DNA from 2 places in the Brucella sp. NBRC 12953 genome. Region 1 is predicted to be linked to the other one. Evidence: predicted binding sites of a transcription regulator. Region 1 holds the regulator's gene; the other holds the start of a gene.

Region 1 (11,934 bases):
GGGAAGATCTGCCCCCGGTGTGCCGGGACGCGGCGAATATTTGAACGAATAGGCCTGCGCATAATGCACTTCGCGCACCAAACGCATCGTATCTTCGAAATCCTGATCAGTTTCGCCGGGGAAGCCGACGATAAAATCACCCGATAGCGCCATATCCGGGCGCACTTCACGGATACGCTCGACAAGGCGGATATATTCATCAGCCTTGTGACGACGGTTCATCGCCTTGAGAATGCGATCCGAACCCGCCTGAACCGGCAGATGCAGGTAAGGCATCAGCTGACGAAGATCGCGATGCGCTGCAATCAGCGTGTCGTCCATGTCACGCGGATGGCTGGTCGTATAACGCAAACGCGCCACACCGGGGATGCGTGCAAGGCGGAACAAAAGCTCACCAAGCCCCCATTCGCGACCATCATCACCCTCGCCATGCCATGCATTGACGTTCTGACCCAAAAGCGTGAGTTCGCGCACGCCGCTATCGGCAAGGCGTTCTGCTTCAGCAACAATCTGCGCAACACTGCGCGAGACTTCCGAACCACGCGTATAGGGCACTACGCAGAACGTACAGAACTTATCGCAACCTTCCTGAACCGTCAGAAAAGCCGAGACACCACGCTTGCGGGTTTCTTCGCGCTTTGGTGCGGGCAGATGTTCGAACTTATCTTCGATGGCATATTCGGTTTCGACAACCTTTTCGCCGCCACGCACGCGCGCAAGCGCATCCGGCAGACGATGATATGTCTGAGGTCCGATCACCAGATCGACATTTGGCGCACGGCGCAGGATTTCCTGACCTTCAGCCTGTGCGACGCAACCGGCAACACCAATGGTCAATTCCTTGCCATTTGGTCCCCGTTTATCAGCCATCTTGCGCAGGCGACCCAGCGCTGAATAAAGCTTTTCCGATGCCTTTTCGCGAATATGGCAGGTGTTGAGCAGAACCAAATCGGCATCATCCGGCGTATCGGTCGTGACATAGCCTTCCTGTGCAAGGCTGTCGGCCATGCGCTGGCTGTCATAGACATTCATCTGGCAACCATAGGTCTTCACAAAGACCTTACGTGTGTTGCTGCCATCTGATGCTTTTTGAATATCGGTCATGTTTTCGCTCATGGCGGCTATCTAGCGTTTTTATCACAGCATTAAAAGGCGACAAACTTACGCTCTCAGAGCATTTCCTATTTAGAATGAACCATAGGGAATACTATATCTTTTTGTTTTTATCGCCTTATCCCGCGCAAATCGCTTCGGAATTTTGCTGGAAATGCTTTAATCTTCAGCGACTTCGCGCCCCAAAAGCGAGCTTTGCAACTGTGCCCTCACCCGGTTTTCCATGGTGCGGGCAAGCGCTTTGCGATCCGTATCGGCAGTTACCACAATCGGCTCACCGAAGCGCACTTCAACATCGATGGCACCTTCGCGCAGAATGCCTTTGAGATGTGGCATCAACTGAACATCACCCGGCCATGAGGCAATCGGGCGGTGATAACGGCCCATCGCCATGCCATGCACACCAGTATAGGCAATTGCTACCGGCTGCACGATCACTTCCGGCACGCCGGCTTCGCGAATTGCTGCATGGGCAGCACCAAAAAGTGCAGTTTTAAATGGCAATACACGATTGCCATCCGATGTCGTGCCTTCGGGAAACAGTACCATCGCATCGCCATCAGCCAGACGCTTGGCGATATCCGAGGTTTGTTCGCCTGTCTTGCCGCGCCGTTCACGTTCAACGAAGACAGTGCGCTGCAGCACTGCAAAGAATCCAAATACCGGCCAGCTTTTGACTTCAGACTTGGCGATGAATGACACCTGCCCGGTCGCCGAAAGAACGACAATATCGCTCCATGATGTGTGATTGGCGACCAGCAGCAGCGGTCGGCCTTCCGGCATTTCTCCGACAATCGTAATCCGAAAGCCAAACAGGCGCGCTACAATGCGATGAAAGAAATTCGGCAGGCGGCGTTTCCATGTGTTTTTCAGTTTCAGAAACACATATTGCACGGGAATAAGCGACAGGCTCAGCGTCACCATCGCTGCAACAACTAAAATGATGCGGATCGCACCAATCATTGTGGCCTCACCAGATCACGTCGCAGAATGAAAGCCGACGAGCGGCCATTGGTTGTTTCATAATAAGCAGGGCGATCACCGACCTTGTTGAAACCCATGCGCCGATACAATGCGAGTGCCGCGACATTGTTTTCATCCACTTCCAGAAACAGCGTATCTGCGCGTTCCTGATAGAGATAACGCAGCACCGCATCCATCAGCGAGCGTCCGACACCCTGCTTGCGCACCTCATCAGAAACCGCAATCGTTAAAATTTCCGCTTCGCCTGCAACCAGCCGCGCCAGCACAAAGCCACATGCCTTGCCCGGCTTACCTTCGGGCCGCGCAACAAAACCGAACACCGAATCCTGCGCAATCAGTGAACGGAAATCGTCCGAGCTCCAGCCATGATGAAAGGCCAACGCGTGAATACGTTGAATTTCGCCGCTGTCCTGCGCGCCAAGCGGCTCAATTGAAACAGGTCTGCGGCCAAAGCGTCCAAGCACAAAGCTCATCATGACGCTATTCCCCGCCTGCCTTGCGCGGCAGTGCAAACCCCGTCTGTGGCTTCACATCGGGACCACGCATGTAAAGCGGCTTAGGCGCCTCACCCGGCTCGTGTAAGGCCGCAAGCTTTGCATAAGTGCCTATGCGAGCTGTCGGCTCAACGCGCGCAACACTGAAAGAACCTGCAAGAGTTTCATTGAGAGCAGCGGCAGCCGAACCCGCCAGAATCGTCTCGGAAGATTGCTGCTGAATAAGCGCCAGCGCTTCCTCACGCGCCAACACCATTGGGCCAGTTATGGCCACCGCGTCAACACCAAAGGCCTGCGCGTAAATCTCGCCACGATGCGCTTCAAGCAAAACCAGAACCGGCTGTCCCGGATGGCTTATCGCAACTTCGGACGCAAGTGCATCAAACGCGCTTACGCCAAGTGCCGGGCGATCAAGTGCGAGTGCAAAACCGCGTGCGGCCGACACACCAATCCTCACGCCGGTAAAGGAACCGGGACCGACATTGACAGCTACACGATCAAGTTCGGCCATAGCAATTCCGGATTGCGTCATTGCCTGCTCGATATAGTCCATCAGGACTTCAGCATGTCCCTTGCCGATATTCTCGCTGATTTCAGCAAGAACCGTATTTGTGCCGGAATCATAGACTGCGGCAGCACACCAGGAAGAGGCGGTATCGAGGGCGAGTATCTTCATGTGCCATCGGGTAAATCAGAAATCGTCCTGCGACAAGCGAAACACATAAAACCGGCTAAATTTGCAGCTGTTTTCAGGAACAAAACTTTGTGCGGAACGTTTTTATGCTGGATGCGGGGCGGATACCATTCACCGTATTCCGAAACCGGCCTTTCATTGAGATCTGGCGGTGCCGGTTTTTTTAGAGAAACAAGTTTGTTTTTCATCGGCGATATCCCAATCACCGAAAACAAGCCGGATCGCGCAAAGGATATGAGGATAAAATGTCCAAGAAGTCGATGCATGCAACCCGCAACGATCTTCCCTCCAATACAAAGACCACGATGATCGCGCTGCTGAATGAAAATCTGGCCGCGACCATCGACCTCGCCCTCATCACCAAGCAGGCGCACTGGAACCTCAAGGGACCGCAATTTATCGCCGTGCATGAATTGCTCGACACGTTCCGCACTGACCTCGACGAGCATGTCGATACCATCGCCGAACGCGCCGTACAGCTTGGCGGAACCGCCTATGGTACGACACAGGTCGTCGCAAAAGACTCCAAGCTTGAAGCTTATCCGACGGACATTTTCGCTGTTCATGATCATCTGGCAGCGCTGATCGAACGCTATGGCGATGTTGCGAATCTCGTGCGCCAGTCGATCAAAGATGCGGATGAAGCAGGTGACGACACCACGGCGGATATTTTCACCGCCGCCTCGCGCAGCCTCGACAAGTCGCTGTGGTTCCTGGAAGCCCACGTTCAGGAAAAGAACTGATTTTGGTGCTCTGAGAATACAAAAAAGGCCGGGAAATTTCCCGGCCTTTTTTGTATCAGTTGGCCCATTCGCCGCCGCGCATGACAGGCTCTCTGCTGCCATCCGCATTAACCCCATCGACATCAATCTTGTCGGAACCGATCATCCAGTCGATGTGAATGAGGCTTGAATTACCACCCTGTGCTGCAATCTGTTCAGGTGTAAGCTTTGCACCATCGATAAAGCATTTCGAATAGCACTGGCCGAGCGCGATGTGGCTCGCAGCATTTTCATCAAACAGCGTGTTGTAGAACAGAAGCCCACTCTGTGAAATTGGTGAGGAATGCGGAACCAGCGCCACTTCGCCCAGACGACGTGCGCCTTCGTCCGTATCCAGTACCTTGTTGAGTACTTCTTCGCCACGGCTTGCCTTGGCTTCGACAATGCGTCCACCTTCAAAGCGCACGGAAATATTGTCGATCAGTGTGCCCTGATGCGACAGCGGCTTGGTACTCGATACATGCCCCTCGACGCGCAGCGCATGTGGTGTGGTGAATACTTCCTCGGTCGGGATATTCGGGTTGCAGGTTATGCCGTTCTTGGCCGTCGATGCGCCGCCATGCCATTCATGGCCATCGGCAAGACCAACCGTCAGGTCTGTGCCCGGTCCCTTAAAATGCAGCGCGCTGTATGCCTTGCCGTTGAGGAAACGCGTACGGGTGCGCAATGCTGCATTGTGCGCGGCCCATGCACCGACCGGATCGTCCACATCAACGCGGGACGCAGCAAAGATAGCATCCGCCAGCTTACGGGTCGCAACCGCTTCTGCATCATCTGGGAACATCAGCTTCGCCCATTCCGGGTTCGGATAGGAAACGATATTCCAGTTGATGTCGAAACCTGCGATTTTTTCGAGCGCTGGCTGATAGGCCTTGGAGTTGGCGCGATTGGCCCGCGAAACCTTTGACGCATCCTGTGAGGACAACAGCATCGGATTATCAGCAGCGATGGCGAGACGTGCTGCGCCATTGGCATAGGCCTTGGCCATACCTTCATAAAGCCAGCCAGCCGCACGATCAAAGCTCTCATCCGATGCATTTTCATAACGCGCCAGCGCAATTGCATCATCGGAGAAGAATGGCGTTACGACGCCCGCACCAGCCTTATAGGCGTGTTTCGCGATCAAACGCACCAGCGGCAGCGCAACGACAGGTGCGGTGATGACAAGGTCCTGACCTTCGCGTAATTGCAGCCCTACGCGCACGGCGACTTCGGCCAGACGTTCGAGTTTTACCGGATCGATGACGGGAGCGTTATTGTCATGTGCCATATGGCTGCGAGCCTCGTGTTTGAAAGAATCAACGGCAGTTTAGAGCGCTTTTCAATCTGATTGCACCAGATAAGCGCCTCAATCTTTGTTTGGCGCACATCGTGTCTGAAAACTGCTTCGCATTTTTCAGGATGAGCTGGGCAAGATGACTTAATTTCACCACGCTTTTTCTCGCCACTGCGCTATATTTAGATCGCGGTCGATAGAAACTTTTACTCAATGAGAGCAACGGCTATGAAGAAAAGCGTGCTTATTATCCTTGGTCTGGCGGGCCTGCTTGCAGGCTGTCAAACTATGACACCCGAACAGCGCCGCGCAGCAGACGAACAGACCTGCCGCAGCTATGGTTTCAAACAAAAATCCGATGCGTTTTCCAACTGCCTGTTGCAGCTTGATCTTGACCGCCGTGCGGATCGTCGTGCCTGGCAGAACAGACCTGATTTCTATGATATGCCCATGGTTATCTATCAGCCTGTTTATCGACCCGTACCAGTGCAGGCAAAATAATAAAAAAGCGCCCTATCGGGCGCTTTTTTATGTGCTTAAGTCAGCTTTAAAGTGGTGATTCCGGTCGTTCCTGCGACAGAAGCATCGCGCCGATTGCATCGACATGCTTCTTATCGGCGGTATAGCCGAGAGATACATTTTCCGCAGCAGGAGCCGTTTCATCAAATGTCGGCTGATAGCTTGCCACCTGTGTCATAACCGGCTTTTCAGCTGGTTTGACAGGCAGAGCAGCCAAACGATCACCACGAGCCTGTGGGCCGACGCCGCCATTCTGCTGGGTTTCTGTCGTCTTCGCTGCTTCAGCCAACGCAACCTGCACTGTTGGCTGTGCCTGCGGAACAGTCGCATCCTGCTGGTCGGTTACGTTGTAGAACGGACCTTCAGGCATGGATGGTGCCTGTGGAGTAGAAGCATAGGCCAGATTGTACGGGGTCTGTGGAACCGGATTTTCCAGTTCGCCATCGCGACCACGCTTTTCGTAGAAGGAGTTTCCGCCAGCAACCAGCACGTAATGCATGTTGCGGTAAGGGAACTTCAAGCCAGCCGTGTGGAAGAACATCGAGTTCTTAAGTGAAGGATGACGCTTGCCCTTAAGAACAGCATCGGCTGTTGCCTGAACGTCAGGCATAGCCTTTGAATTCATCTTGCGTGTCAGAACGCCGGGCGCAAACTGGTTCTTCTGACCAACAACGCCGCAGATCGTATCCGGATAGCTACCCGAAGCGAGGCGGTTCATCACGACCGTACCAACGGCCATCAGACCATCGGGGCTTGAACGGTTGGATTCGAAGAACATCGCACGTTCGAGGCATTCGCGGTCTTTGGCGGTGTATGTGAAAGTCTTGACGCCATTGACTGTCTTGACGTGGCTAGCCGCCGCCGTCTTTTCGGTTTTGGTTTTGGTCGTGCCACTGGTCGTCGTGCAACCCGTCACCAAAAATGGCGCAACCAGCAGCCCGAGAATAGCGGGCAATTTCCATTTCGAAGCGCGCGTCAACGGCTCAGTCTCATAGTTAGGACCCTTAACTGATCCAACCTGGCCTCCGCCCCGCAAAAGGCGTTTGAAACCTGGCTGTGGTGCCACCGCATAAAACTATGCAGCAGATTTGAACTAACAGAGCAGCCTTTGCACATCCTTCTAAGATGCCCGGCGCTCCAGCCAAATAGAACGAAAATCATAAAATAAACGTTCTGCTGTCACTCATTGCATTCAAGGTTTTAGAATTTTTAGGCCAAAAAAAGGCGAATGGTCAAATTCCAAAAGTCACGACACCTCCAAAACAGAGGCAGATTGAACCCGAATCCAGAGCTTAATTTTCCCCACAAACCCCTTAAATTTATTAACAAATCCTTAACGTAATTTAGCAAATCTTATAAGTTATTGATTTAACGCGATTCAATTTGCTGAAATACAGGCCACATCACTGCCTTATTTCGCCGATGTTTCAAGATTTTACGCAAGCGTCTTTTTAAGCTTTTTCGATGCTGCTTTTGACCTCGATTTCGCCGGATCTTCAACTTTGTCACGATCATTGTAACATCGTGTGATACTGGCCGTTTTGGTACGTTGTGGATATTGAATTCCGAATCGGAAGGTCGGAACTGAGTCGCAACGTTCTTGCCCATTATGCAAAACGGCCCGTCGCATTTTCAGCAACGAGCCGCTTGTATAGGGTTCTGCAAATCGAGATTTGGTTATCCGAATGAGTATCCAGCACCGCGTACCGTGCGGATAGGATCAAGCGCGCGACCAACGTTGATCGCCTTGCGAAGACGTCCGACATGCACGTCAACTGTTCTATCATCGACATAAATGTCTGGCCCCCAGACGCCATCGAGTAGCTGACTACGCGAAAAGACACGGCCCGGTGACATCATGAAATATTCGAGCAGGCGGAATTCTGTCGGTCCGAGACGGACTTCCTTTTCCTTGCGATAGACGCGATGCTGCTGGCGGTCGAGAACAAGATCGCCGACTTTCAGCACATGCGACAGCACACTCGGATTGGCGCGACGGAGCATGGCTTTGACGCGAGCCAGCAATTCCGGTGTCGAAAAAGGTTTGACGACATAATCATCGGCACCCACGCTCAGGCCACGAACGCGTTCGCTTTCTTCACCGCGTGCGGTCAACATGATGATCGGCAGACGCTCTGTTTCCGGCCACTGGCGCAGACGGCGGCACAGCTCGATCCCGGAGACACCAGGGAGCATCCAGTCCAGAATAAGAAGATCCGGCACATTTTCACGAAGTGCGATTTCGGCTTCATCGCCGCGCAGCATCGCATCAACCTGATACCCCTCGGCTTCGAGGTTATAACGCAGGAGTACACTCAGGGCTTCTTCGTCTTCAACCACAGCAATCTTGGGTGCCTGTGACATCCAGTATTTCCTATCCAAAATTTAGAGCGCCTGTGATCCGACTAAATTGGATCATGCTCTAAGCACTTGTTTTTATCGCATATACTTCCCAAAATCGCTTCGCACTTTTTGGGATGCGCTTGAGGCAGCGGAAGATACAAGCCCCCGATCGACCGCGTGCCGTCGCGTTTTTCATATTCATGCAGGCATCTGGACCGCACGAATGCGGTGCCAGATATTCTTAGGATTTACGCGCCTCGTCCACGACGATACCGTGGCTCAGGTCTTCTTTTGGGCGCTCCGCAGGCATTTGCAGACCGGTCACGATGTAATAGACCGTCTCAGCAATGTTGGTTGCGTGATCGCCAATGCGCTCGATGTTCTTTGCGCAAAACAGAAGATGCGTGCAGGCGGAAATATTGCGCGGATCTTCCATCATGTAGGTCAACAACTCGCGGAACAGCGAAGTGTACATCGAGTCAATTTCGTCATCGCGGTCGCGAACGACGTTGATCTGCTGTACCGAGCGCGTTGCATAGGCATCGAGCACGTCCTTGAGCTGGGTGAGAGCCAGCTCAGCCAAGGTTTCAAGGCCGCGATAGAGCTTGACCGGCTGGCGAGATTCCGAAACTGCAGCAACGCGCTTGGCAATATTTTTGCCAAGATCGCCAACGCGCTCCAGATCGGCAGAGATGCGGATCGAGCCGATGATTTCACGCAGATCGACAGCCATTGGCTGGCGCTTGGCGATAATCATCACGGCCTTATCATCAATCTCGCGCTCACTTGCATCGAGGATGAGATCGTCGGAGATAACACGCTGGGCAAGTGCATTGTCGGCATTGACAATCGCTGCAACGGACTGCTCGACCATGCGCTCTGCATGACCGCCCATCTCGGCGATCTTATGCGTGAGGAACTGCAGTTCTTCGTCGTAAGCGCTAACAGTATGCTGAGACGCCATAATAGACCTCAATGTAAATTGCGGGGAAGCCAAACAGCTTTGTTTTCAAACCAGCCGCCGCTCCCGTTCCAATTAATTAGCCAAAGCGACCGGTGATGTAGTCCTGCGTGCGCTTTTCGGTCGGTGCCGTGAACATCACGTCCGTATCGCCCACTTCCACCAGATTGCCCAGATGGAACATGGCAGTACGCTGCGAAACGCGTGCGGCCTGCTGCATGGAGTGTGTAACGATGACGATGGTATAGTTCTGGCGCAGTTCGTCGATCAGCTCTTCAACCTTGGCGGTCGCGATCGGATCGAGTGCCGAGCAAGGCTCATCCATCAAGATCACTTCAGGGCTGACGGCAATAGCGCGCGCGATGCACAGACGCTGCTGCTGACCACCGGAAAGACCGGTGCCGGCATCATGCAGACGATCCTTGACCTCTTCAAAGAGGCTGGCCTTCTGCAAGCTGGTGACAACGATTTCTTCGAGATCGGTCTTGTTGCGGGCAAGGCCGTGAATACGTGGGCCATAGGCGACGTTTTCAAAGATCGACTTCGGAAACGGATTTGGCTTCTGGAACACCATGCCAACGCGAGCGCGCAATTCAACAACGTCGATCTTCGGATCGTATATGTCTTCGTTGTCGAGCGTGATCTTGCCCGCGATGCGGCAACCTTCGATGGTGTCGTTCATGCGGTTAAGCGAACGCAGGAAGGTAGACTTGCCGCAACCCGAAGGACCGATCAGCGCTGTGACCATCTTTTCCGGAACTTCCAGATCGACTTCGAACAGAGCCTGCTTCTCGCCATAAAACACGCAGACCTTGTCACCGCGCATCTTAACGGAGGGGGCGTTGGTGTTCATCTTTTCTCCTACGGCTTTTTCGAGAGATCGTTCAGTCATGAGATTCATCATTTCTCTCCCGTTTACCAGCGGCGCTCAAAGCGGCGGCGCAGAATAATTGCTGCAATATTCATTACTGCTAGGAACAGGAGCAGGACGATAATAGCGCCTGATGTCCGTTCTACAAAGGCACGCTCGGCTTCATTGGCCCACATGAAAATCTGCACAGGCAGAGCAGTTGCAGGGTCCATCGGGGTTGTCGGCATATTGGCAACGAAGGCCACCATACCGATCAGCAGCAGCGGTGCAGTTTCACCAAGAGCCTGAGCCAGACCGATAATCGTTCCGGTCAGAATACCAGGTGCCGCGAGCGGCAGCACATGATGGAAAACCATCTGCGTCTTCGAAGCACCTAGCCCCAAAGCCGCCGCACGGATCGATGGTGGTACAGCGCGAAGTGCCGAACGTGTTGCGATGATGATGGTTGGCAATGTCATCAATGTCAGCACCAGACCACCAACAATGGAGGCTGAACGCGGCAGGTTGAAGAAGTTGATGAAGACTGCAAGACCAAGCAGACCGAACACAATCGATGGCACAGCAGCCAGATTGTTGATGTTGACTTCGATCAGATCGGTAAGGCGGTTCTTCTTCGCAAATTCCTCAAGATAGATCGAAGCAGCGACACCGATAGGCAGTGCAAGAACCAACACAATCAGCATCATGTAGAAGGAACCGACCAGCGCGACACCCAGACCAGAGGTTTCAGGACGGCTGGACGCACCATTGGTGAACAGACCCCAGTTAAAAGCCTCGCTCATCATGCCTTCATCGGTCAGCGTCTTAATCCAGGCGACCTGGCGGTCAGAAACCTTACGGTTTGCCTCGGCAACCGACAGATCGATCTGGCCCTTATAAGCAGAATCAATATCAGCAGCAGCAAGAACCGGAACCGTCTGCGTAGTCCCGATAAGCGATGGATTATCCATCACCATCTGGCGAAGCTGAACGCGAACACCGTCAGAGAAGAAACGGCCAACCTCACGCAATTGCGCGCGATCTGTCGATGCCACACCCAGTTTCTCAGCCAGCGCGTTGCGGACCAGAAGCGGGTAGTTTGCGGTAATCAGCACATTCGGATCGGTCGCGCGCTTGTTGCCCGGATCAATAACCTGCTCGTCAAGCTTGACCGGCAGATAGATCGTCGTCTGTCCGAACGCCGTGTAGCCCTTCGAGAAAACCGAAAACAGAAGCGCGCAAAGGAAGAATACGCCAATCGCAATGGCAACGATGCCATAGAGGCGGAAGCGGCGTTCAGCAGCGTAGCGACGCTTGATTCCGATATCGCGGCGCTGGGGTGTTGCGACGGCATTCCCAGCAGCATTGAAAGTTGAATCGGTCATTATTCGTACTGCTCCCGGTACTTGCGAACGATGTAGAGCGCAAAGATGTTCATGATCAGCGTCAGGACGAAAAGAGTGATACCCAGCGCAAAGGCAACAAGCGTCTGCGGCGAGTCGAATTCAAGGTCGCCGGTCAGCTGGTTGACGATCTTGACCGTAATGGTGGTCATGGCTTCAAACGGATTGGCCGTAAGACGCGCTGCAACACCGGCTGCGAGAACCACGATCATCGTTTCACCGATTGCACGCGATGCTGTCATCAGAAGAGCACCGACGATGCCCGGAAGTGCAGCGGGAAGAACAACACGCTTGATCGTTTCCGAACGCGTTGCACCAAGACCGAGCGAACCGTCACGCAGCGAGCGCGGAACCGATGTGATGATGTCATCAGACAGCGACGACACGAACGGGATGAGCATCACACCCATGACGAGACCTGCCGTCAGCACGCTCTGCGCCATGATGAAACCCTGACCGCCTGCAATGGCAGCCGAGAGATCACGCAGGAACGGGCCTACCGTAATCAACGCGAA
Region 2 (11,934 bases), on a different contig from region 1:
GAACTTTCGGAATGAGAACGGCTTATCTTAAGTGTTTTCTCAAATGACATATCGTTCCACATTGGCGACCGGCGGGGGAAGAATCGCCTTCGAAACTAATGCTGCAGAACTGGTTTGAACGCCTTCCCTGTTATAGGCGTCAGAATAGCTTCATCAGAAGCGGTAGTTTACGCCTGCCTTTATGACATGGTCATGCACATTCGTCTTGGTGGTACCATATGATGTCGCGCTCGAGACATCCTTGGTTGTCACGTAGTTATACTCGATTTTTGCCGACAGACCGCCGCCAAATCCCTGTTCGATACCACCGCCCAGAAGATAACCAGATTTCCAGCCGTTAGGACCGGTAACGTCATCGCCGTCTTTGAATTTCGTCATGGTCAAACCTGCTGTGCCGTAAACCAATGACCGATCAAACGAGAGACCAGCTTTGGCCTTCGCTGCACCACGAAACCGCTCTTTCAACCGGCCATGCGGTACGCGCGCTTCATTTCCCATGTACGAACCTTCAAGTTCGGCACCAAGAACAGCAGGGCCAAACTGGAAATTGTAACCAGCCTGCACACCGCCGGTCATGCCCTTGCCGCCAGTAAACGGATTAATCTTCGGCGAAGCCAAACCACCATGAGCACCGATATATGCGCCGCCCCATGAAAATGCTGGCGGGGTTTCGTAATCGTAGGACCCTGAATTGTAGTTGAGATCAGCTGCATATGCGTTCGTTGCGAGCGCCAGGGCGGCGGTCGCGGTCGCAAGGGTTTTTGCGATAAAAGACATGTATAACTCCAGACGAAGCCAGCGCATCATTCATTGACGCTTACAAAGCTTCAGTTCGCGTTGGAGAGCCCGAAGCAGGCTCCTATTGATCTCCCAACCCAATCAACAATGTGCGCTGACTAATTCAGAAGATGCTGGCATTCTCCTCGCGAGAGTTGCGTCTAGATTGCAGGGACATTAATTTCATAAAATTTATTTATTATTTTTATATATTTACACGTATTTCTTTAACTAAATAGTAAGCAATTATGCTTTGAGACATGAACCGCTCAATGCTGTTATTTGTTTAGATCCGCGCCTGATCTCGCCGCGACTGAGTGAATCTGTAGACGCACGCAAAAGCCAGGCTTCAAATCAAAAAACACGACTTTTCCGCCGTGAATTTCTGCAGCCTTTTGGACAAGGTTCAATCCAAGTCCGGCACCCGATGAATGTGTATTAATGCGCCGAAATGGCTCAAACACATGCTCGCGCTCAGAAAGAGGAATGCCAGAACCCTCATCACAAACATCGATAATGCCAGAAGCGCCGACTTTGATAACGATAGCCCCTTTGCCGCCCGCATGGTCGATCGCATTGCGGATCAGATTAACGACTGCCATCTCGATAACCGAAGTCTGAACGGTGAAAATAGCTTCTTTGCTGCTCGGTTCGAAATCAAAATCATAACCGGCGTCGAGCGCCAGCGGTGCAAGATCAGCAGCCAGTCGCTGAACAAGCACATTCAAATCCTGGCGTTCAGCACGCAGTTCAACAACACCAATAGCCTGCATTTCAAGCAACTGATGTGCCACACGAGACAGACGATCAATATCGGATCGCAACTGCTTGCTTACATCATCATCGGCTAGAAGATCAGCTCGTGTGCGAGCTATGGCGATTGGTGTTCTAAGCTCGTGAGCAGCGTCTGCAAGAAAGCGGTTTCGGCGATTATAACCTTCATCTAGTTTCGAAAGCGCGGTGTTGAAGGCGTCGACCAGCGGAATGATTTCCTGCGGAACCTTGGACCGGTCAATCCGTGCAGAACGGTTCTCAAAATTGATAGCCTGCGCTTGTTTCACAGTTTCCATGAGACCGCGAAGGGAGCGGCCAACAGCCCGTGGTGTCACGATCAATGTCGCAATGCTAGTCAGGATCAACATTGGCACGACAGCGATCAGGACGATGATACCCAGGCCCGGCAACACATTGGACCAATGAATTTCCCCATCAGGATATTTTGCGAGATCCACCTGCATGCTGATCCAAAGGCTGATACCGTCGTTTTCAAACCCCTTTTCCGTGGCCGCTATCACTTGAAGCTTGCCAACGGAGGTATTGCGATTTTCTACTGTAGCACGCGTCGTATTGGCCGTTTGCACACGCGCACGGTCAATGGTCCACGGGAAGGTCGCATCAAGACCGGCCCACGGTATCTTTCCATATTGCAAGACAATCGCATTTTCATTTCTCACGATGAACCACAGATCAGGATACCGTTGTTTGAGCTGCGTAAACTGCGGCGTCTCTAATAGCTGAACATGGCCCTGACCGTCTTTCATCACACTTTCGGCAACGACGCGCACTGCTTCTTCATTGGCATCTTCCAGCTCGGGGTTGATGATCCAAATCCATCCGACGAGCAGAATGACGAAAAGCACAAGTAAAAACGCCTGCAGTACGAAAAGGCGTTTCATCAGACTCCATCGCAGCGATTGGCTACGCATCTTTTTCATGCTTTTGACCGGATCAAATAACCAATGTTTCGCACCGCCCTAATCTCGACGGTCGCTTCGGCTTGAGCCAGTTTCTTCCGAATACGGGAAATGTGAGCATCAAGAGCGTTTGACTCAATCTCATCATCAAGTGTGTAAACGGCTTCGACGAGGTTGGAACGGGTTACAATACGGTTTGGTCGCCGCATTAACGCTTCCAGTGCCAGATATTCTCGCCGCGGAAAATCAATAACCGCATCAAGCACAGTGACCTGATTGGTCCGAGGGTCAATGATAAGGTTTCCGAAACTCATAAACTTATCTGACAACGAAGTTCCCCGTCTTCTAAGTGCGCGCAGTCGTGCAAGCAGCTCTTCAATGGCAAAAGGCTTGGCAAGATAATCATCTGCACCTGCATCTAGCCCATCGACGCGGTGATCGACGCTTCCCAACGCAGTTAAAACAAGAATGGGTACGGAGAGCTTACTCTTGCGCAGCGCTGCGACCAGATTGAGCCCCTCTCCGTCAGGCAGACGACGATCAAAAACCAGCACATCGTAATTGCCATCACGCGCCAGAGCATCGGCATCGGCAATGGTGCTGACATGATCAACCAGCACTTCATGTCGCCTCAACGCTTCAAGTAAAGCGCGCGCCATTTCAGGTTCATCTTCAAGAAGCAGGATACGCAATGATTTTCCCTCAGAGGCCAGTTCTTGCCCTCATTCCCCCAACTAGCCATCCAACATTGCGACTACATTGCAATTGGCATCCCTTACTATTTAGCACCTTGCAATAAGCTTTCCGAGCGGCATTGTTAAACAGTGGCTAAGAGCATCTCTGAACAACCAAAACGTGCAATGTACTTGCAATCTTGGCTCATATCGTTGCTGCCAATAGCAACCGATAGGAACAATCATGGCAATCAGTTTATTTCCTGCCTCCCACTGGGGAATAGCCGCTCTTGGCACAGCTGTAATGCTGACAGGCTGTGCTTCGCAAATCATGAAGAACTATATTGGCGCACCCATCAGTAGCGTTATGCTCGATTACGGCCCTCCCGATAATGTCTATAAGCTGAGCGCAAACGAGCAAGCCTATCAATGGAGCCGAACCAAAACGCAAGCCATTGCTGGTGAGTATAACGGAGAGGTACAAGAAACACGTCGCGGAGAACGTTATAAAGGAACTGAAACTCCCGGATATGTCGAACATACCGAGTGCTTCTACACCTTCTATACGCGAAGATCAGACCATGATTGGTTGGTAACAAATTTCCGTCAACCATCGCTACAATGCGAATGATTTCAAAGTGTTACTCGCGCATCCTGATGAAGACTGATAGCTTAAAAAACTAAGGCTTTCGACACATTATAGCATCGAAAGCCTGGTAATTATGGCAACGGCCTGATGCAGCTGCAAAAGCAAAACCCGATCAGTTCTTCTTCCACTGAACCTCTTCAATCGCGACTTTACCTGAACGCTTGTCGTAGAGGCAAACAACAGTTGTATCTTTGGCTTGCTTGCGATTGCGGGTCGACCCTTCACGCAAAAGCAGTGCTACTTTCCCAACGCTATCATCAAAGTCGACAGGCTCGGAAACAAATGGACTGACCATGGATGATTTCGCCATGCATGAACTGACGACTTTGGTATGAAGCGCCTCCCAAGCAGCCGGACTGGATGCATGAGCAGAGCCCACGCAAAAAGCAAACGCAGTAAGTGTAAATGCTACCGTCTTCATTGAGAGACCTTTCAAGCAGGATAGTTATTGCTTGCCGATCAGTATCGCACATTGAATAGGCTGTCGGCTCTAACATTTCTAACAATGAATAAGCCGCAAACAAGGCATTGGTGGCAGGAGGGCGATCACCGCCCTTCTGCCGGTTAAACCAACTCAATCACGACTTAGCGCGAATTGATGGTCCAGAAATCCTGCCAATCCTGAAGCTTTGAATAGTCGCTTTCAGCGGTCTCGGAATGTGGCACATAGAGCTGATCGATGACTTTCACGATGCCAGACACTTCGCTTTCTGGAATCTTCGCGCCCTTGTTCGACGAAATTTTTCCGTCTGCCAACTGCGGAGCCATACCCTCTTCCGTCATCATGTAATGCACGAAGAGCTTCGATGCATTCGGGCTTTTCGTACCGGATGCGATAACGGCAACGCGTGGCGTCAGCTGTCCGGCCCAAGGCTTCATGCCTGCACAAATGCCCATCGTGTAGCCATTCTTCTTGGCATCACGGAAAATCGAGGTGCTGAGGAAGCCCATGAATGGCTTTTCCTGTCCCTTTGCACCAATGATCGGACCGACCTCCGTATCGCTCCGCGTAACGCTCGGGCGGTTCTTGGCGAAGCGCTTGACCCACTCAGCAGTCGCGCTTGCTTCATCGGTTTTCAGTGGCTCACCGAAGAACTCTTCATAGGCCTTGCGCATGGCTTCATCATCATGCTCGGCAATCTGATTGAACCAGAACATGGTTTCGTTGCGCAGGAGCGGATCAGGAATAGCAATGCGGCCCTTCCATTCTTCCGTGGTCAATGCCCAGATATTGTCGATTGGGCACTTATCTCCATGGACATCCGAGTTATATGCCCACACCCATGGGTTAAGGCTGGTAATGGCCGGGTTCTGATATTCCGCAGGCACCTGATCTTTGAGATCGACGGGAAGCCAGCTGAGACCTGCGCCCTGAACGATGATTTCCGATGTAACTGATGGCAGATTGCTCATGTTGAAGACATCAGTGCGAACATTGTTCGCAGCCGCTTCACGCAGAATGACCTGTTCCTGGTTCTGGCCGTTCATTTTCACGCCTGTAGCCTTCACACCGTATTTTGCGGTGAAGGCTTCAGCCATGGTGACGATCTTGCCAGTTGCGTCCACAACGGTAATGCCCGGCTCTTTCTTGGCCGCTTCAATCAGCGCTTCGAGCGAGTAATCCGCATCCTTGATGCCGATTTCAGCAACAGGCTCTGCGAAGGCAGCCGTGCTTGCCAGAAGTGTGGCACTCAATGAAAGGGCCGCATATTTGCGAAGGGTTGAACTCATTATTTCCTCCAAAGTTGATAATTATTGTTTGAAAGCGAAAGCATCGACGCGCATTTGATGCGCCGCTTTTCAGTCGCTGATGCGCTTGCCTTCTCTGTCGAACACATGGACGTGACTGCGTTCGACATGGAACCAGATTTCATCGCCAGCCTTCTGGGCTGGAGCATCTGCAGCGATTGCAAAAAACTGCTCGCCATGAACTGACATTTCGACGATCCAGCTACCGCCGGTGGGCACGATATCGACCACTTTGGCCACACACCCCTGCTCAACAGGCGTATCGCTGAGACGCACGGATTCCGGCCGGATACCGACGGATCCGACATTGCTTGCCGCGATGCTCTGCGCCTTGAGGTAATCGCGTGCCCATGTCGCCAACGCGCCGTTATTGCTGTCATTAAGCTCGATGATATTGATCGGCAGATTGCCGATGAATTCAGCCACAAAGCGATTGGCCGGCCGCTCGTAAATGTCGTCAGGCGTGCCAAGCTGCTGCAACTCGCCTTCGCTCATCACCGCAATCGTGGTTGCCAATGTCATGGCCTCCCACTGGTCGTGGGTTACGAATACGACCGTCGACCCCATTTCCTGATGAATACGCTTGAGTTCCGCGCGCATTTCGAGACGCAGTTTCGCATCGAGATTGGAAAGTGGTTCATCGAGCAGAATAATATCGGGCTTAAGCGCCAGCATACGCGCAAGCGCTACGCGCTGCTGCTGACCGCCAGACATCTGTGCTGGCAAACGGTCGCGATAACGCTCGATGCCAAGCTTCTGCAGAACGTCATCTATAATACGCTGACGCTCAGCCTTGGCGACCTTATGCAACTTCAAGCCGAACTCGACATTCTGTTCGACCGTCATATGTGGCCAAAGGGCATAGTTCTGGAACACCAGCCCCATGCCACGCTTTTCTGGTGGTACATAAATGCCGTCATCAACCGACACGATCTTCTGACCATCGACGAGGATCTGACCTTCGGTTGGATATTCAAGACCCGCAATCATGCGGAGCGTCGTCGTCTTGCCGCAGCCCGAAGGTCCAAGCAGGCAGAGAAACTCCGACTTTGGAATTTCGAGTGAAAGCTTTTCAACTGCGGCGCGGGCGGCTTTGCCGTAGCTCTTTCTGACATCGCGAATAGTAATGCTCGACATTATTTGCCTCCCAATCCGTCAGACAATTTGCTGTTGGTGAGTTTTTGAACAATGACCGTGCCGCCAAAGGCGATGACGCAGATCATCAAAACGACTGCATTTGCGGCCTGGCTATAGCTGTAATCGACGAGGCGCAATGCATAGGTGGTGAGAACATCCATGCCCGGCACAGCCAGCACGACGACGAGGCTCAAGCCTTTGATGCCAGAGATAAACGGCAGCAGAATACCTGAAACCAGAGAGCCTTTCTGGATCGGCGCGACAATCGAAACCAGACGACGCCAGAAACCGGCACCGACGATTTGGGCCGCTTCTTCAGGCGCTTTGCCAAGTTGCATCATTGCAGAGATACCCGCGCGCGATGCGAACGGCATCTGATCAGCAAGGATCGCGAGAACCAGCAGGATCGGCGTTCCGTAAAGGGCCGGAAGCGGACCACGCTGCACTGCAAACATCGTGAGATAGGCCGCAGCAAAGGCAATGCCCGGAACCAGATAAGGCAGGAATGTCACCTGACGCAGAAACGTGCCAACAAGCGAAACAGGCGTACGAGCCACGACATAGCCGACCAGAAGACCAAGCAGACCTGCACCCAATGCAGCCGAGCCGACGATCCACAACGTGTTCCAGGTCGCTTTCCAGAACTCGCCTGTCAGGAGGATGCCATTGCTCATTGCAGTGGTGTTAAGATCGGTGCCGATCCAGAAATCCAGCGTGAAATTATCCAGCGTGAAAACGCCCGGCACGCGCATAACCGTCGTCAGCAGAAGCGCCATCAGCGGAATGAACGCGCTGACAACGAACATGAGTGCGGCGAAGCTGAATGCAGGCACACGGAAACGACCGAGGTCTGTCTCGCGGTTCATAGAACCCTTATTGCCAATAGTGACGAAACGGCGCGCTTCCTTGAGCAGATACATATCGAGGAAGATTGATATGCTACCAAGCACGACAATGGTCGCCGCAAGAACGGCACTCATGCCTGCCTGGCTGGTCGAAATCGCGCGGAAAAGAGACGTCGCCAGAACGTCAAAACCAACCGGCACGCCAAGAATATAGGCGACACCAAAGTCGCCGAGGCATTTGGCGAAGATCAGCGTTGAAGCCGACACAAGCGAGGGCAGCATCAATGGAAGAATGATACGGCGCGCGATCAGCAATTTGCCTGCGCCCATGACACGGGCTGAATCTTCAAGCGTGGAATCAAACTGCCGCAACGCATTGCCGAAAAGCAGTATCACGAATGGCGTATAGTGCATGGCCAGAATGAGCGTGATTGGCAACATGCCGTAAGCAAGCCAATCAGGTGGCGAGAAGCCCAAAGCTTCCATCCAGCTTGGCTGACCACCGGTGGTGCGGTTTTTAAACAGGGTCAGCCAAGCCAGTGCGAAGGTCCACGAAGGCAGCATGTAAGGAACGATCAATGCTGTCGAGAACCACTTCTTGCCCGGCAAATTTGTGCGGCTTAAAAGCCATGCCAGCGGAATGCCCGTGACAAGCGCAAAGGCAATCGAACCAAGTGCGATGATTGCTGTGTTCCAAAGCGGACGCCAGAACACATCTGTCGAAATCGCCGAGAAGAACGCACGGTTGAGATAATAAAAGGTCAATTCTCCAATCTGCTGGCCCGAGCGTGCCCGATCAGCAAATTGGACAATCACTGCATCTGACAAAAGCAGCACGATTGGCGCTGCAATCAGATAGGCAAAGACGATTGCCAGCATAACCCCGATCAGTGTCGTGGGGTCTGCATTATAGACCTTATATTTGTAGGTTAGTTGCTTGTAAAAACTCATTATTTTATCCACTTTGAGCCGAAGAGACTCCGACCGAAACCCAATCGGGTTGCAGTTGACTGTGTTCTGGCTTGCTGCGGGAGCTGGCACTCAGAGAAATGCCATGCGAATTGATCGCTTGCTATGAAGCGAATTATGGAGGCGGTGCGCCAGCCTTCTCGCTCACCTCGCGCACCACGGACCACGCGGCTGCGTAATCTATGGGAATGAAGTGATCGTCGCCCTGAAACTCGGCTCTCATTTCAGGCGTGAATGTGAAATTGAAGAAGCAGCGCTTCATCTCCGCCACGAGCGACGGCGCAAGATTGTGAGCATAAGCAAATGAAGAGGTCGGAAACAGATCGCTCTGATAGATCAGACGAACGGCATCACGCTTCACAAGCCCCCGCTCAATCATGCGTTCAAGCACATCGGAGGCAACCGCCGCCATATCGTAATCACCGGCGACAACACCGAGGATCGATTTATCGTGTCCGCCCGACATGATAGGCGCATAGTCCTGCCCCGGCGTGAGGCCTTCTTTTGGAAAGAGAGCGCGTGGCGCGACATTGCCAGAATTTGAGAACAATGACGCATGGGCGACGCGATGCCCTTTAAGATCACCCAATTTTTCATAGGGCGATTCCGCGCGCACGACCGCCACCAGCCGATAGCCGCGCATCTGATCGCCAGTGCCTTTGGCGGCAAAAGGAACAGCACCTGCGCGATTGACCGCCTCAATTGTCGGCCCTGTCGAGAAGCCCGCAAAATGCAGACGTCCTGAACGCATCGCCTCAACTTCATCGGCACTGGACTGAATCGGATAATAAACGATCTGCCGTCCAAGGCAGGCCTCAAGATGCTGGGTGAACGGCTTGAAAAGCCGCGCATAAACCGCCGGATCTTCGATGGGCGAATAAGCCCATACGAGTGTTTGCGGATCACGCCACTGGGAAGCGTCTTTGGGAGTATCTGCGACAAGGTCGCGGTTCTCGTCGCAATAACGCTCATCCAGCGCACCGCGATAAGCGCAAGCCGCATCAGCGGCATTCGCATAAGCGATGCACAGCTGAAGCCCAAACAAGGTCATGCCGATACGACATGCCAACCCGCGCCAGAACATTTTTTCCTCCCTGGACACTTGCTATGATACAAGCGCCGCAGCCTCATCCAGTATTGTCCCAGATACTAGCAATTCTAACTGTCAGAATCCTGTCGTCCCGAAAACCTTGAGTAGAATCGTCGAACACAACATGCGTATCCTTCTTGTAGAAGACACAATCGATATTGCGTTTGCTATTGCTTCAAAGCTTGAAAAGGAAGGCCACTCTGTCACGACTGTCTATGATGGCGTGCAGGGGGAAGATCTGGCTGTAAATGGCTCCTTTGATCTGGTCGTACTCGACATCAACCTTCCGGGACGTGACGGTTTTGCCATCCTGCGCAGTATGCGCGAACAATCCTTGTCGTGTCCGGTATTGGTAATCACCGCTCGCAATCAGATTGCCGACAAGATCGACCTTCTCGAGCTTGGCGCTGATGACTATCTAGTCAAACCCTTCGATCTCAGGGAGCTTGTTGCCCGTATCAGAGCTGTCGCAAGACGGCATATGGGCGTGGCGCAGCCGGTTTTGCGGATCGGCGAACTATCGATCAACCTGACACAAAGATCAGTGATGCAGGGTGACGAGCCACTGGATTTCGGGCGGCGCGAATTCGACGTTCTGGAAATGCTTGCCACCCGTTTCAATGTCACGGTCCCAAAAGATATGCTGGTTCTGAAACTGTTTGGGCATGAAGATACCGGCACACCCAATGCTATCGAACTGCTGGTTTCACGCGTGCGGAAGAAGCTCGAGAACAGCACAGTTGAGATCGTTACACAACGCGGCGTGGGCTATCTGCTCAGGCTTAAAGCGCCGCAACTCTGATGGTCAAAGGAGCCGCAAACAGGGAATATTCAATCCAGCGCCGCATTCTGGTGGGCAGTGGATTGACGCTGCTTGCTGTCACCGTTCTGCTCTTCTTTCTTGGCCGCTGGTATGCGCATCGTGCAGCTGATGAAGCGTTTGATCGTGTTCTTGGTGCTGCCGCCCTATCCATCGCAGACACGATAACTCTGCAGGATGGATCGCTCAGCGTCGATCTCCCACACTCGGCCTTTTCCATTCTGGGCACCTCACGGCTCAATCGCATTTTCTATCGTGTCGTCGCACCTGATGGCAGCCTCCTGACTGGTTCGCCCATTCTCGGGCTAGAAATTCCGCATGGCAATAATAGCCGTGTTCGCCTCAGCGACAGCATTTATCGTGGGGAAAAAGTACGAATTGCTGCTGTCGCACGCTATCACAGCGACGCAAAAGGCGGCGGCTGGGTCGATGTCCTGGTTGGGGAAACGCGCGAAGCACGGAGACAGCTGACCTTGCAACTAAGCCTCAACACTCTCTTGCCTGCGCTTGGAGTGGCTTTGCTCGCACTGGTGCTTATCTGGGTCGCAATCAGATTTGCATTCAGACCGCTGCGGACGGTTGAATCTGATCTGCGCCAGCGTTCCTCATCCGATCTCAATCCGCTGGCCGGTCCAATCCCTAAGGAAGTCAGCGCGCTTGTCGCAGCACTCAATGACTTCATGGGACGTCTGAACAATGTGCTTGCCGGATTGAAGCTGGTCACTGCCGATGCAGCGCATCAGATGCGCACGCCACTCACGGCCTTGCGTGCGCTGACCGAACTGTCGCTCGAAGAAACTGATCCAAACCGGCAAAAGGAAATCCTTGCCCGTGTCCATGCCAATTCCATAAGCGCAAGCCTTCTCGCAAATCAGCTTCTGTCTGAAGCGACGACACTGCACAGTATTCAGTCGCGAAAGCTCGAAACGCTCGATCTGCGGCAGATTACACAGGAAGCAGTCCGGAGACTGCGCGCTGAAGGCAGTTATTCTGATCTACAACAAACCATCAGCTTTGATGTGCCTGATGAGCCGCTCTATGTGAGTGGCGAAACCATCAGCCTCAGAGAAATGATCCGCAATATCGTCGAAAACGCACTCGTTCATGCACCCGGCCCTGTTACAATCAGCCTTAGCCAGAATGGAGCTACGATCACGCTTGGCGTTCATGACAGAGGCGCTGGGCTTGCGACCGACATGAAAGACCGTGTTTTCGAGCGCTTTGTCCGAGTGGACCAGTCAAAGCCCGGTTCCGGCCTTGGTTTGTCGATAGCAAAAATGGTTGCGGAGGCATTAGGCGGCCAGATCGAACTGCGTGACCGCGAAGGTGGTGGAACAAGCGTGCTGGTGAAATTGCCCGCAACGACACCAGAGCAGCGCACATGAAACGCATCATCCTGCAATTCTGTGCCGTTCTGATATTGATTGTTCCTTCATGGCATAACACGCATGCGCAAGATGACCCGGCATCAAAGCCCGAGTTTCAGATTGTCGGTGACATCGCACCCGAAACCATAGCCCCCGTACAAGC

What was found. The regulator PhoB, encoded in region 1, activates phosphate uptake and scavenging genes when phosphate is short. The targets are predictions, from matches to a motif close to TGTCATNNANCTGTCAT.
Positions count from the first base shown of each region.
Region 2: phnD (phosphate/phosphite/phosphonate ABC transporter substrate-binding protein) is a predicted target of PhoB. The motif match lies at 9,658-9,674, and genes of this name have one in related genera.

Region 1 covers NZ_BAABSV010000002.1:465,449-477,382, forward strand. Annotated here, with positions in the region: gene miaB (tRNA (N6-isopentenyl adenosine(37)-C2)-methylthiotransferase MiaB) at 1-1,116, opposite strand, end outside; gene olsA (lyso-ornithine lipid O-acyltransferase) at 1,273-2,076, opposite strand; gene rimI (ribosomal protein S18-alanine N-acetyltransferase) at 2,073-2,573, opposite strand; gene tsaB (tRNA (adenosine(37)-N6)-threonylcarbamoyltransferase complex dimerization subunit type 1 TsaB) at 2,578-3,267, opposite strand; gene ABWV94_RS06100 (hypothetical protein) at 3,264-3,473, opposite strand; gene dps (DNA starvation/stationary phase protection protein Dps) at 3,531-4,028, shown strand; gene ABWV94_RS06110 (aminopeptidase) at 4,084-5,337, opposite strand; gene ABWV94_RS06115 (hypothetical protein) at 5,572-5,844, shown strand; gene ABWV94_RS06120 (cell wall hydrolase) at 5,891-6,841, opposite strand; gene phoB (phosphate regulon transcriptional regulator PhoB) at 7,540-8,226, opposite strand; gene phoU (phosphate signaling complex protein PhoU) at 8,447-9,169, opposite strand; gene pstB (phosphate ABC transporter ATP-binding protein PstB) at 9,246-10,019, opposite strand; gene pstA (phosphate ABC transporter permease PstA) at 10,082-11,401, opposite strand; gene pstC (phosphate ABC transporter permease subunit PstC) at 11,401-11,934, opposite strand, start outside.
Region 2 covers NZ_BAABSV010000005.1:282,128-294,061, forward strand. Annotated here, with positions in the region: gene ABWV94_RS14305 (outer membrane protein) at 154-777, opposite strand; gene ABWV94_RS14310 (sensor histidine kinase) at 1,056-2,492, opposite strand; gene ABWV94_RS14315 (response regulator transcription factor) at 2,489-3,163, opposite strand; gene ABWV94_RS14320 (hypothetical protein) at 3,390-3,776, shown strand; gene ABWV94_RS14325 (hypothetical protein) at 3,907-4,215, opposite strand; gene ABWV94_RS14330 (ABC transporter substrate-binding protein) at 4,380-5,525, opposite strand; gene ABWV94_RS14335 (ABC transporter ATP-binding protein) at 5,595-6,680, opposite strand; gene ABWV94_RS14340 (ABC transporter permease) at 6,680-8,476, opposite strand; gene phnD (phosphate/phosphite/phosphonate ABC transporter substrate-binding protein) at 8,610-9,578, opposite strand; gene ABWV94_RS14350 (response regulator transcription factor) at 9,709-10,386, shown strand; gene ABWV94_RS14355 (sensor histidine kinase) at 10,386-11,789, shown strand; gene ABWV94_RS14360 (ABC transporter substrate-binding protein) at 11,786-11,934, shown strand, end outside.